Regions from separate parts of the Salisaeta longa DSM 21114 genome, predicted to be linked through region 1. Evidence: riboswitches for the same ligand, from Rfam matches in the RefSeq annotation. Region 1 holds a riboswitch; the other holds the start of a gene.
What was found. Region 1 has a riboswitch for thiamine pyrophosphate ahead of SALLO_RS15970 (ABC transporter substrate-binding protein). Riboswitches for the same ligand answer to the same signal wherever they lie in the genome.

Region 2: linked by a shared signal. The riboswitch ahead of thiC (phosphomethylpyrimidine synthase ThiC) and the one ahead of SALLO_RS15970 (ABC transporter substrate-binding protein) in region 1 are both predicted to bind thiamine pyrophosphate.

What each region holds. Positions count from the first base shown of each region.
Region 1 covers NZ_ATTH01000001.1:1,834,327-1,839,889, reverse strand. The annotation lists gene SALLO_RS0107570 (ATP-binding protein) at 1-339, opposite strand, end outside; gene SALLO_RS0107565 (type I restriction endonuclease) at 989-2,101, shown strand; gene SALLO_RS15970 (ABC transporter substrate-binding protein) at 2,159-3,082, opposite strand; TPP riboswitch at 3,144-3,239, opposite strand; gene SALLO_RS0107555 (hypothetical protein) at 3,529-4,377, shown strand; gene SALLO_RS0107550 (M1 family metallopeptidase) at 4,400-5,563, shown strand, end outside.
Region 2 covers NZ_ATTH01000001.1:2,723,515-2,729,077, reverse strand. The annotation lists gene purF (amidophosphoribosyltransferase) at 1-251, shown strand, start outside; gene thiC (phosphomethylpyrimidine synthase ThiC) at 350-2,209, opposite strand; TPP riboswitch at 2,390-2,489, opposite strand; gene SALLO_RS0111455 (hypothetical protein) at 2,751-3,518, opposite strand; gene SALLO_RS0111450 (hypothetical protein) at 3,531-4,067, opposite strand; gene SALLO_RS16825 (sigma-70 family RNA polymerase sigma factor) at 4,095-4,730, opposite strand; gene priA (replication restart helicase PriA) at 4,810-5,563, opposite strand, start outside.

The sequences.
Region 1 (5,563 bases):
TTGGATGGCCGCGCTCAAATCGGCACGGCCGTTCCGTAGGCTGTCGAGCACCGCGCGCCAGGTGGGTGCCCGCACGATGTGGAGCCGCATGCCGAGGCGCTTAATGGCGACGGCCAAATAATCGGGCGCGAGCCCCACCGGCTGGCCGGACGGGCCGTAGGACTCGATCGGCGCGTAGTCTGGGATGGGCGCGTAGCGGATGACCGGGTGGCGCGCGATCCAGGCTCGCTCGCGGGCCGTGAGGTCGACAAGCGTGTCGGTAGCGGCAACGCTGCGGGGGATGGCGCGGGCACCGGCGCGCGGCACGCACAGCGCCGCGAGGCCGAGAGCCAGGGCCACACCGACGGAGCAACGACGCGTTACGAGCAGGGAGCAGAGCCATCTCATGGGTCCGGGCGAGCTGTTCAACGGGTGAATACAGGCGGGCACCGGGGCACTACAAAGCCGCCGCATGTTTACAGCATATGCACAAAAGATATGGTAGACTTTAGATAAATGATAGGGGGCGAGGGCGTGCGTAGCCGGTGCACGGGTGGGCAGCACGCGGGCGCGCCGGTGGATCAAATGACGTATCCAGAATTGACGGTGCAGGGGCCACGCCCAAGGTCCAAAAACAAAAAGCCCCGGCGTAGGCCGGAGCTTCGTTCCAGGTGGGGACTCCCCGTTCCCCCACATAGCGCTACTTTTCCAACCGGCGGGCGGTTGGACGGCTGCGGCCGGGAGATTCACCCTCGTCGCTGGAACGTTTAGGCTTACAGGATGCGCCAGTTCTTGATCTGTCTTCGTACGCGGTCTCTCATTTTCGAGGAATTGGACGATGCTTCTATAGTGCTGCGGGGCATTGACGGATAAGCAAAATCGTAATCATCGGAGCACTGTAAATACGTAGAAAAAATAAAGAGAGCAGCGTTACAATTCCGTATTGTAGGGTGTCTTTAAGTAGCAGCAACAAAAAAGAGCGAACAACTGAAGAAATACCTACAGATCTATGGACTTCATCGAGCAAATCGAAGCGCTATCGGCACGTGTTCACGAGCAACGTGACCATCTAAATACCGAGGAGGCGACAAAGAACGCTCTTGTCATGCCCTTCATTCGAGCGCTCGGGTATGACGTTTTCAATCCGCGGGAGGTTGTCCCGGAGTTTACGGCTGACTTTGCCAACAAGAAGGGCGAGAAAGTGGATTATGCGATCCGTCGCGACGATGCGTTGGTTATGCTATTTGAGTGCAAGAAGGCGGGTGCTGAGCTTTCTACCGATCATGCCGGACAACTCTTCCGCTATTTCCACATGACAAAAGCGCGGATCGGGGTGCTGACAAATGGTGTCAATTACAAATTCTTCTCTGACCTGGAAGAGGAGAATAAGATGGACCAACGTCCTTTCCTTGAGCTTAGCCTTGGAAAATACACTGAGCAGCACGTTGAAGAGCTAAAGCGATTGCGAAAGTCTACATTCGACCTTCGGGAAATGCTTGAGGCGGCGCACGACTTGAAGTATCGAAAGGCCCTTCGTAACTACCTCGACCAACAGTGGAGGCGTCCTGAAGATGATTTTGTTCACTTCATGGCAAAGCAGGTATACGATGGGCGGGTGACGCAAGCCGTACGCGAACAATTCCAAGGTATCGTGCAGAAGTCGCTTCATCAACTTGTACACGATAAGGTCAGTGGCCGCCTGAAGTCTGCTCTGGAAGAAGAGGAGGCAAGCGTCGCGGTAAACCTTCAGCCTACTGAAAGGAGCCCGTCCGAGGTGGAAGGGAGAGATACGCTTCCTGAAGGTGTCGTAGAGATCAATGATGATGTCGTGACGACTGAGGAAGAAATGGAGGGCTTTCGCATTGTTCGTGCCATCATGCGAGAGGTCGTTGATGTTGACCGCGTGACTCCTCGTGATGTGAAAACATATTTTGGCGTTCTCCTCGATGACAATAACCGTCAACCGATTTGTCGTTTGCACTTTAACCGATCACAGAACTACATCGGACTTTTTGACGAGAACAAGGACGAAGAGCGCGTTCCCATTGATTCGCTGGATGATATTTATAACCACGCGGACGCATTACAACGAATAATCAATGTTTATGATGGGGAGCAGTGACAGGCAACCGGAGGTCACCCTGCGTCAGGCCTTGTTTTTCCAGGGCCTGGGCTGTGGTCAGTGAGCCATCGCGCGGGCCGGGTCGGGAAGGGCGAGCACGTTCGTCCAGTAGGTCAGCGGCTGCTGGGGAGCGTCGATGAGTCCGCGGCGGACCAGCCAGGCTTCGAGTTGTTCGTAGTAGCGCGTTGTCATGCTGAAGTCGTGCGTAAAGCACGGCACTGTAGCCTCAAAAATTGCACGCATCAGCGTGTCGTCTGGATCGGTGTCGGTACGCGTGAAGTAGATCTGGCGGGCCTCCTCTGGGCGCTGGTGTACCACATCGATCCCACGCCGCAGCACGCGCAGAAACCGCGCAAACGTCTCTTGCTGCGCATCTAAGCGCTCGGGCGTCGTAATCAAAATGAGCTGGCAGAAGTCCGGAATCCCCCAATCCTTCAGCGCAAAAAAGCCAACATCGAGGCTACGGTGACGGGCTTCGACCATCTCGAAATTGTAGAATGCGAGGGTCGCGACATCCGCCGCATCATCGGCGAGGGCATCGGTGTGATAAAAGCCACGGTTGACGCGCGTGAAGGCGTCTGGGTCGTAGGGGCCGCCGTCGGCCTCGATCATAGTGCCCACGATAGCCGGCCCGCCCGGTCCTGGGGCGCCAGGGTACTGGATGCGCGTGCCCGCCATGTCGCGCGGACGCGAGATCCCGGTGTCGGTTCGATACATGACGCCACCGTTGGTGTGCAAAAACCGCGTGATCCCAACGGCCGAATGCCCGTCAGCGCAATCCTCGGCGAGGTGCAGGGGCTCCGTGATGGCAAGGTCCATGGCGCCCTCCGCAATGGCGTCGACGGCGTCGAGGTGCTCCTCCGGTTCGATGAGGGTGAGGTCGATGCCTGCGGCTTCAAACCAGCCGTGCGCTTGAGCCACGAGGAGCGGGGTATGGTCAGGATTCAGGAACCATTCGAGTCCGAGGCGAAGGGAGGTCATCGTCATGCAGGTCGTTAGTCCAGAAACAAGAGACGCCGCGGGACCTGGCAAGCGCGCTCGTTGACGGGCGCGCAACGTTTCCTTCGTCGGTACAAACCGAATCAGGTTCAAAGGGTGTGTTCTCAGCCCGTTGGTGCAGGCACCCCCAGCACATATTCTTACCAGGTGAGCAGCGGCGGGTTCACACAGCGGTCTACACCCCGCGTATTCGGGGCCACCCTGACGCTGGCCATGGCCCGGCACACGGTCGACTTTTGCGGGCAACTGCTGCAGGCGGAGGGGAGCGCCTCCGCGTAACAGCAACAGGCAAGAGGAAACCCCAGCATTGATAGACGTAGAGCGGTTGGGGCGTCGTCACATGACGGTTCCGTTACTCGCTTGACAGCCTCCGGCCGCGCACCGTAGGTTGCCGATGCTCATGTTCCCACACCCATCGCCCGTTTGTCATGTTTGTTCGCACGCTCCGCCTGTCCACGTTTTTGCTACTCGCCGGCGCCCTCACGGCCTGCGGCGGGTCGTCTGATTCTTCCGATGCTGCCGATGCCCAAAGCAGCACGGCCAACGCGACGGCTGTCACCATCACGCCGGGCGAACGGTCGCCCGCCATTGCCGGGGCCTCGGCGCAGTTTACCGCGCCCATCGACAGCGCGGTGGTCGACAGCGCGAGCGTCGACGTGACCGTGACCGTGGACTCGTTCGAAACCGGCATCCAGACGCAGACGCCGCGCGCGCAGAACATCGCCAACTCGGCCAACGGCCAGCACGTGCACATCATCCTCGACAATGGCCCCTACATGGCCAATTACAACACGGGCCAGCCGTTTCCGATCGGCGAGCTGTCGCCGGGCGCGCATACGCTCGTGGTCTTTCCGAGCCGCTCGTACCACGAAAGCGTGAAGAACCCGGGGGCGCACGACGTCGTGACCTTTTACGTGGCGGAGGAAACCGGCACGCCCATGATCGAAAAAGGCGCGCCCACCATCATCTACAGCCGGCCGAAGGGCACGTACAGCGGCGCGGCTGCCGAGAAAATCATGCTGGACTTCTACCTCCACAACGTAGAGCTCAGCGCCGATGGCTACAGCGCCAAGTACACCATTCGTAAGAAGGGCAGCACCGAGCCGCTGGCGTCGCAGACGTTGACCGAGTGGGTGCCGTCGTTTGTGACGGGCCTCTCCAGCGGAACGTACGTGGTGCATCTGCAGCTGCTGGATGCCGAAGGCAACGTCGTGCCTGGACCCTTCAACGATACTGAGCGTGAGATTGTGGTCGAAGCACCTTCTTCTTCCATGTAACACCGTCCCTATGATCCGTTGTGTGTTGTCTTGTTGGAGCGCGCTTCTCCTCCTGGTGGGGGGAAGCGCGTTTTCGCTGTCGTGCCAGGCCCAGCCGGCCCCCTTGCCGCCGGCGCGTCCGCATCCCGGAATGGACGTGCAGCACTACGACCTGTCGCTGGTGCTGTCGGATAGCACCGATCGGATAGCGGGCACAGCCACCGCGTCGGTGGTGGTCACCGCCGATACGCTCACCCGGCTTCGGCTCGACCTGGTGCATCCGGAAGATGGCAGCCGGACCGGTATGACGGCGACCGACGTGGCCGTAAACGGCGCGGCCGTTCCGTTTGTGCAGCGCCGCCACGAGGTGGTCGCGCGCGTCGGGCGGGGGCTGCAGGCCGGGCGCACCTACGCGCTCACCGTGCAGTATCACGGCATTCCGGCCGATGGCCTCATCATTGGCACCAATCAGCACGGGGCCCGCACGTTCTTTGGCGACAACTGGCCGAACCGCGCGCGCCACTGGTTGCCCGTGGTCGACCATCCGGCCGATAAGGCTGCATTCACCTTTCATGTGACGGCGCCCGCGCACTACGACATCGTATCGAATGGCGACGACGTAGGGCGCCGCGTGACCGGCGCGCGTCGCACGGTGACGTGGAGCACCAAAGAACCCTTGCCAACCAAGGTGGCCGTCATTGGCGTCGCCGATTTTGCCGTCGACACCGTGGGGACGTATCGCGGGCGGCCGGTGACGAGCTGGGTGTATCCGCCCGATTCCACTGCCGGATTTCAAGATCTGGGGCAGGCCCTTCCCATCGTGCAATTCTTTGCCCAGCAGATTGCGCCGTACCCCTACCCGAAGCTCGCCAACGTCCAATCCACGACGCGGTATGGCGGCATGGAAAACGCCGCCGCCATTTTCTACAGCGAGGCCGCCGTGGGCGATACGCAAAACGACGAAGCGCTCGTAGCACACGAGGTGGCGCATCAGTGGTTTGGCAACACCGTAACGGAAGCCGACTGGCCGCACCTGTGGCTGAGCGAAGGGTTTGCCACCTACCTGACGCAGCTGTACATGGAGCACGCCTATGGCCCGGCGCGCCTTGAAACCGGCATGCGGCAAGCCCGCGAGCGCGTGATCGTCTTTCAGCGACGCAATCCCAACACGCCGCTGGTGGACACCACCTACAGCGACCCGAACGAA
Region 2 (5,563 bases), 890 kb from region 1:
GCCCGTGCTTCTACGGCATGGACTTCCCGAGCAAGGACGAGCTGCTGGCCAATCAGTTTGACAGCGTCGAGGAGATGGGCGACTGGCTGGGCGTCGACTCGCTGGCCTATCTCTCGCCCGAGGGCCTGATGCGCGCCGTACAAGGCGCCAACAAGTCGGAGATGGGCTATTGCAGCGCCTGCTTTACCGACAACTACCCGGTGCCCGTCAACAAAGACGCGGCGAAGGAGGAAAACGAGTGGCAGGTGTAGCGCACTCAACCCCGCGGGCCGCCAACGCCCGGAGACGTTGACGGCCCGTTGGATGGCACTGCGCTGTGCGATGCAGTTCCGCGCGGAAAGGGCGCGGGCTACGCGTCGTCGTCGGTGGGCGCGTCGTCAGTGGGATAGAGCGCCCCGCCCTGTGCCCGAAAGGCTTCGGCCTTGGCATCCAGCCCGGCTTTCAGGGCATCATCGGGCGAAAGGTTGTGCGCTGCGGCGTATTCCCGAACGTCCTGCGTGATCTTCATCGAGCAGAACTTGGGGCCGCACATCGAGCAAAAGTGCGCGCCCTTGGCCGCATCGTTGGGCAGCGTCTCGTCGTGGTACGCACACGCGCGCTCCGGGTCGAGGCCCAGGTTGAACTGGTCGGTCCACCGAAACTCGAAGCGCGCCTTCGACAGCGCGTTGTCGCGGGCCTGCGCGCCGGGATGCCCCTTTGCAAGGTCGGCCGCGTGCGCCGCAATCTTGTACGTGATGACGCCCTCGCGCACGTCGTGCTTATCGGGCAAGCCCAGGTGCTCTTTGGGCGTCACGTAGCACAGCATCGCCGTGCCAAACCATCCAATCATGGCCGCGCCAATGCCGCTGGTGATGTGGTCGTAGCCCGGCGCGATATCCGTCGTCAGCGGCCCCAGCGTGTAAAACGGCGCCTCCTCGCACCACTCCTGTTGCTTCTGCACGTTCTCCTGAATCATGTGCATGGGCACGTGGCCCGGCCCCTCGTTCATCACCTGCACGTCGTACGTCCACGCCCGCTTGGTGAGCGCGCCCTGCACGCGCAGCTCGTCAAACTGCGGGGCGTCGTTGGCGTCGGCGATGGCCCCGGGGCGCAGCCCGTCGCCAATGGAGAGGGACACGTCGTAGGCCGCGCAGATTTCACAGATCTCGTCCCAGTGCGTGTACAGGAAATTCTCCTCGTGATGCGCCAGGCACCACTTGGCCATGATGGAGCCGCCCCGCGACACGATGCCCGTCACCCGCTGGGCCGTCTTCGGAATAAAACGCAGCAGCACGCCCGCATGGATCGTGAAGTAGTCCACGCCCTGCTCGGCCTGCTCGATGATCGTATCGCGAAAGAGCGCCCACGACAGGTCTTCCGGCGCGCCGCCCACTTTTTCCAGGGCCTGATACAGCGGCACCGTGCCCACCGGCACCGGACTGTTGCGCAGGATCCAGGCGCGCGTCTCGTGGATGTTGTCGCCCGTCGAGAGGTCCATGATGGTGTCGGCGCCCCAGCGCGTGGCCCACACCATCTTCTCCACCTCCTCGGCGATGGAACTGGTGACGGCCGAGTTGCCCATGTTGGCGTTCACCTTCACCAGGAAGTTGCGCCCAATGATCATGGGCTCCAGCTCGGGGTGGTTGATGTTGGCCGGGATGATGGCGCGCCCGCGGGCCACCTCGGCACGCACAAACTCGGGCGTGATGGGATCGGGGATGGCGGCGCCGTGGGGTGCTCCGTCGTGCTGCTTTAGGAGGTCGCGGCCGGCGGCGGTGTCGCGCAGTGCATCGCGGCGCTGGTTCTCGCGGATGGCGATAAACTCCATCTCGGGCGTGATGATGCCCTGCCGGGCGTAGTGCATCTGCGTTACGCGGTGCCCGGACTTCGCCCGGCGCGGCGCGCGCTGCGCCTCAAACCGCAACGGTTCGGTGGAGGGGTCGTTACGCCGCTCGGTGGCGTAGGCCGAGGTGGGGCCGTCGAGCAGCTCGGTGTCGCCGCGCGCCTCGATCCAGTCGGCACGGAGCGGTGCCAGGCCCTTGCGCACGTCAACGGTCACCGCCGGATCGGTGTAGGGGCCGCTCGTGTCGTACACGGTAAGCGTGGGGTTGGCCTGCGCGCCGAAGGACGCGGGCGTGTCGGATTGGTCGATGGCCCGCATGGGCACGCGCACGCCGGGCTGGGTGCCATCAACGTAGATCTTGCGCGAGCCGGGCAGCGGACGCGTCATCTCGTCGGCTACGCGGGCGGCCTCGGGGCCAACGGCTGTAGTGGGGGCGCCGGCAGACGAAGCGCGGGCGTCGGTGGGGGTGGAGGGGGGACGGGTAGGCATAAGGTGGCTTGCAGCGTTTAGGGAATACAAAACGATGCGAAACCAGCGGTGCGCCGTGCACCGGCATGCCCTACGGCACCCACAGTCGGGAAGCTTTCCTTCGCCGGTATGAACCGGATCAGGTTCGAAGGGTGTTTCTCAGTCTGGCGCAACGGCTCAGACACCCCTAGCTTCGCATGACCTCAAGCTAACGCGGCACCCGCGCAAATACAACCGGCGTCTGCGCTGCCGTGCGCCTTTTGGTCTTCCTGGAAGGGAGGCGTTAGGTTAACCTGGAACGGAGGGCGCAAGGTCATCCTGGAGGGGCACTCTCCGCAATCGATCGTTTACCTTCGCACATGGAGATTGCCACGTCACTCCCTACGGTCGTTCCTCGCGATGACAAGGAGACTGCTTTTTGTGTAAACTAAGCCGAGTGGCCGAACCCTCGACGCGCGGTTTATCGGCGCTCACGTGGCGGCGCGTCGGGCGCGTTGTACACAGGGCCCAACAGCTGCTCCAGGCGATGGTCAATCATCGCCTCCTTCATGGCTTCGCGGCGCTGTAGCTGGCGCTGCAACTCGGCCAGTTGCTGCTGGATCTGCTCGATCTCGCGGCGGCGGTTCGCCTGCTTCAGGGCGAAGATGTCCCGTAGCATCGCGCGCAGCGAGTCGATCTGCTGAGCCCGGGTAGGACTTGGGGCCATCAGGCGAATGGCGCGTGCGTATTCCAGCGCCTGGGCCTCCAGGCTCCGTTCACGCAACAGCTGTTGGTAGAGCGTCTGGCTCTTGCGCTGCATGGCCTGCAGATACGATTGCTGGGCGTTGGTGCCCACGCTGCGCGGGGCCACGGCCCGCTCCACCATCGATGGCCGCGGCGAACGCACGATGACGGCGGCCTCGTGCGCCCGCACCTGGGCTTCGGTGACTGGAATGAGGCGGCTGCCTACGGCATACAGGCGGCCGTCGAGCTCGACCACCGGCTGCTGGATGCCGACAAACTGGTAGTGGGCCTCGATGCCCTGAATGTTGAGCGAGTCGGGCAGCAGCGCGCTCGACACCGCGCGGCCGTCAACGTACACCACCCCGTTCTGGATGGTGAGCGTGCGCACGTTTGGGGCCGACGATTGTGCGTACGCGGTGGTGGAGAGGGCCACGCACAATGCCACGAGCGTAGCCGTACGCTGCACAGTAGACGAGAAGATCGACATAGCAGAAAGCTTCATCATGAGGTACAACAGTTACGGCGTCGTCGGCTGCATGGCAGGCTGAAACGGGGCCCACGCGGCGGCGCGACTGCGACGCTCAAGCTGTTGCGCCTGGTGGTAGAGGCGCTGCACCTCGCCGCTGGTGTCCCAGGCCGGAAGCGAAGCCTCAGTGGCTGGGGCGGGCGGCGTACTGGCGGTCATTCTCGCAGGCGGCGCCTCCGTCTCCCATTGCCACCAGCCTACGCCAAGCAGCAGGGCCAGGGCCGTTGCCGCCACCGTGGCGCGCATCCAGCGATGACGACGAGGCCGGGCGCGCTCGGTTGCGGGCCGTGCACGACGCGCCGCCGCCTGCCGGTCGCGCGCAACCGCCCCGGCACGCGCCACTACGTCATCGACCACCGACGGCGCCGGGCGGTGCTGTCCGCGCACGGCATCCAGATGGGCTTTCGTCTCCTGCATCGCCTCGTAGCGCGCCCGCAGGGCCGGATCGTCGGCTAGCGCATTGGCCAGGGCCTCGGGGCAGGCCGTCTCGTTGTACAATATGGGAAGCAGTTGTAGCTCTTTTTCCATCACGTCATGTAGCCAATCCAAAAGTAGTTAGTCTAGGCGCCCGGCCAGCGAAGACTGGCCCGCTCCTTCAATCATTTTCCGGAGGTTCTTCAGCGCATAGCGCATGCGGCCCAGCGCCGTATTGATCGACACGTCGGTCAGCTCGGCAATCTCCCGGAACGTCAGGTCGGTTTCCTGGCGCAGCAGGAGCACTTCGCGTTGCTCGGGGGCTAGGTCTTGGATGTACGCATCCAATAGCTCGCGCTGCTGCCTCCGGTGCAGGGCTTCATCGGCCGCGGGCTCATCCGTTTCGAGGGTATCCCAGAAGGATCGCTCGTCGGGGGCGCGGTCGTCAACATCCGCCCACTTTTTCTGCTTGCGCAGGTGGTCGATGGTGGTGTTGTGGGCAATGCGCATCACCCAGCTCTTCCACTGGCCCTGGCGGTTGTACGACCCGCGGCGGCCGTTCATGGCGTCGATGACGCGCACAAACGTCTCCTGAAACAGGTCGTTGGCCACGGCGCGGTTTTTCACCATGCCCATGATGTATCCAAAAATTTGATTCTGGTACCGCTCCACCAGCTGACGAAAGGCCTGGTCATCGGCCTCGTCGAGGTAAGCAGCTACCAGCGCTTCGTCGCTGGGCGTGTCCGGCATCCGGGAAGAGACTGCGTGGCGAGCCATCGATCGAGTGCCTCGGGTGGGTGTAACGGAGGCAGGCGGTGGATTAGTATACGCGGGGCGCGGCCGCAAAGATCGCCGGTTATAGCAGGTTGTACGCATCCACGTCGATGCTTACGTGGTATCCGTTGCCGGGCGCCCCGCAGGCGTCGCGGGCCTGTTGCAAGGCCTGCTGCAGCGGAGGGTGGCGCCGCGCCTTTAGGATGATACGGTAGCGGTGTTGGCGCTTGACGCGCTGGATAAACGCGGGCTCGGGGCCCAAAACGGTAATGGCCTCGTGGGTGCAGAGGGCATCAACCCACGTGTTGGCCAAGCGCTCCACCCGCTGCTCGCGCGGCCCCCGCACCTCAACGCTGGCCACCGATCCAAACGGGGGGTAGTTGAATTGCTGCCGCTCCTGCAGGGCGTGCGCCGCAAAGGCCTCGTAGTCGTGCGCCTGGGCGCATTGGATGGCCACGTGCTTGGGCGTGCGCGTTTGAAGCAGGACCTCTCCGGCCCGTTCGGCGCGGCCCGCGCGGCCCGCCACCTGCGTGAGCAGCTGAAACGTCGTCTCCTCGGCCCGGAAGTCGGGGAAGCGCAGGCCCACATCGGCATCCACAATGCCCACCAGCGTAACGCGCGGAAAGTCGAGCCCCTTGGCAATCATCTGCGTACCCAGCAAAATGTCGCCGCCGGTGCGAAAGGCTTCCAGGATTTGGTGGTGGCCGTGCTTACCGCTCGTGGTGTCGCGGTCCATGCGCAGCACCGTAGCCGCCGGAAAGTGGCGTTTGAGGGCCTCTTCGATGCGCTGTGTGCCCTGCCCGAGGCGCGCGAGGGCCTCCGAGCCGCAGGTGGGA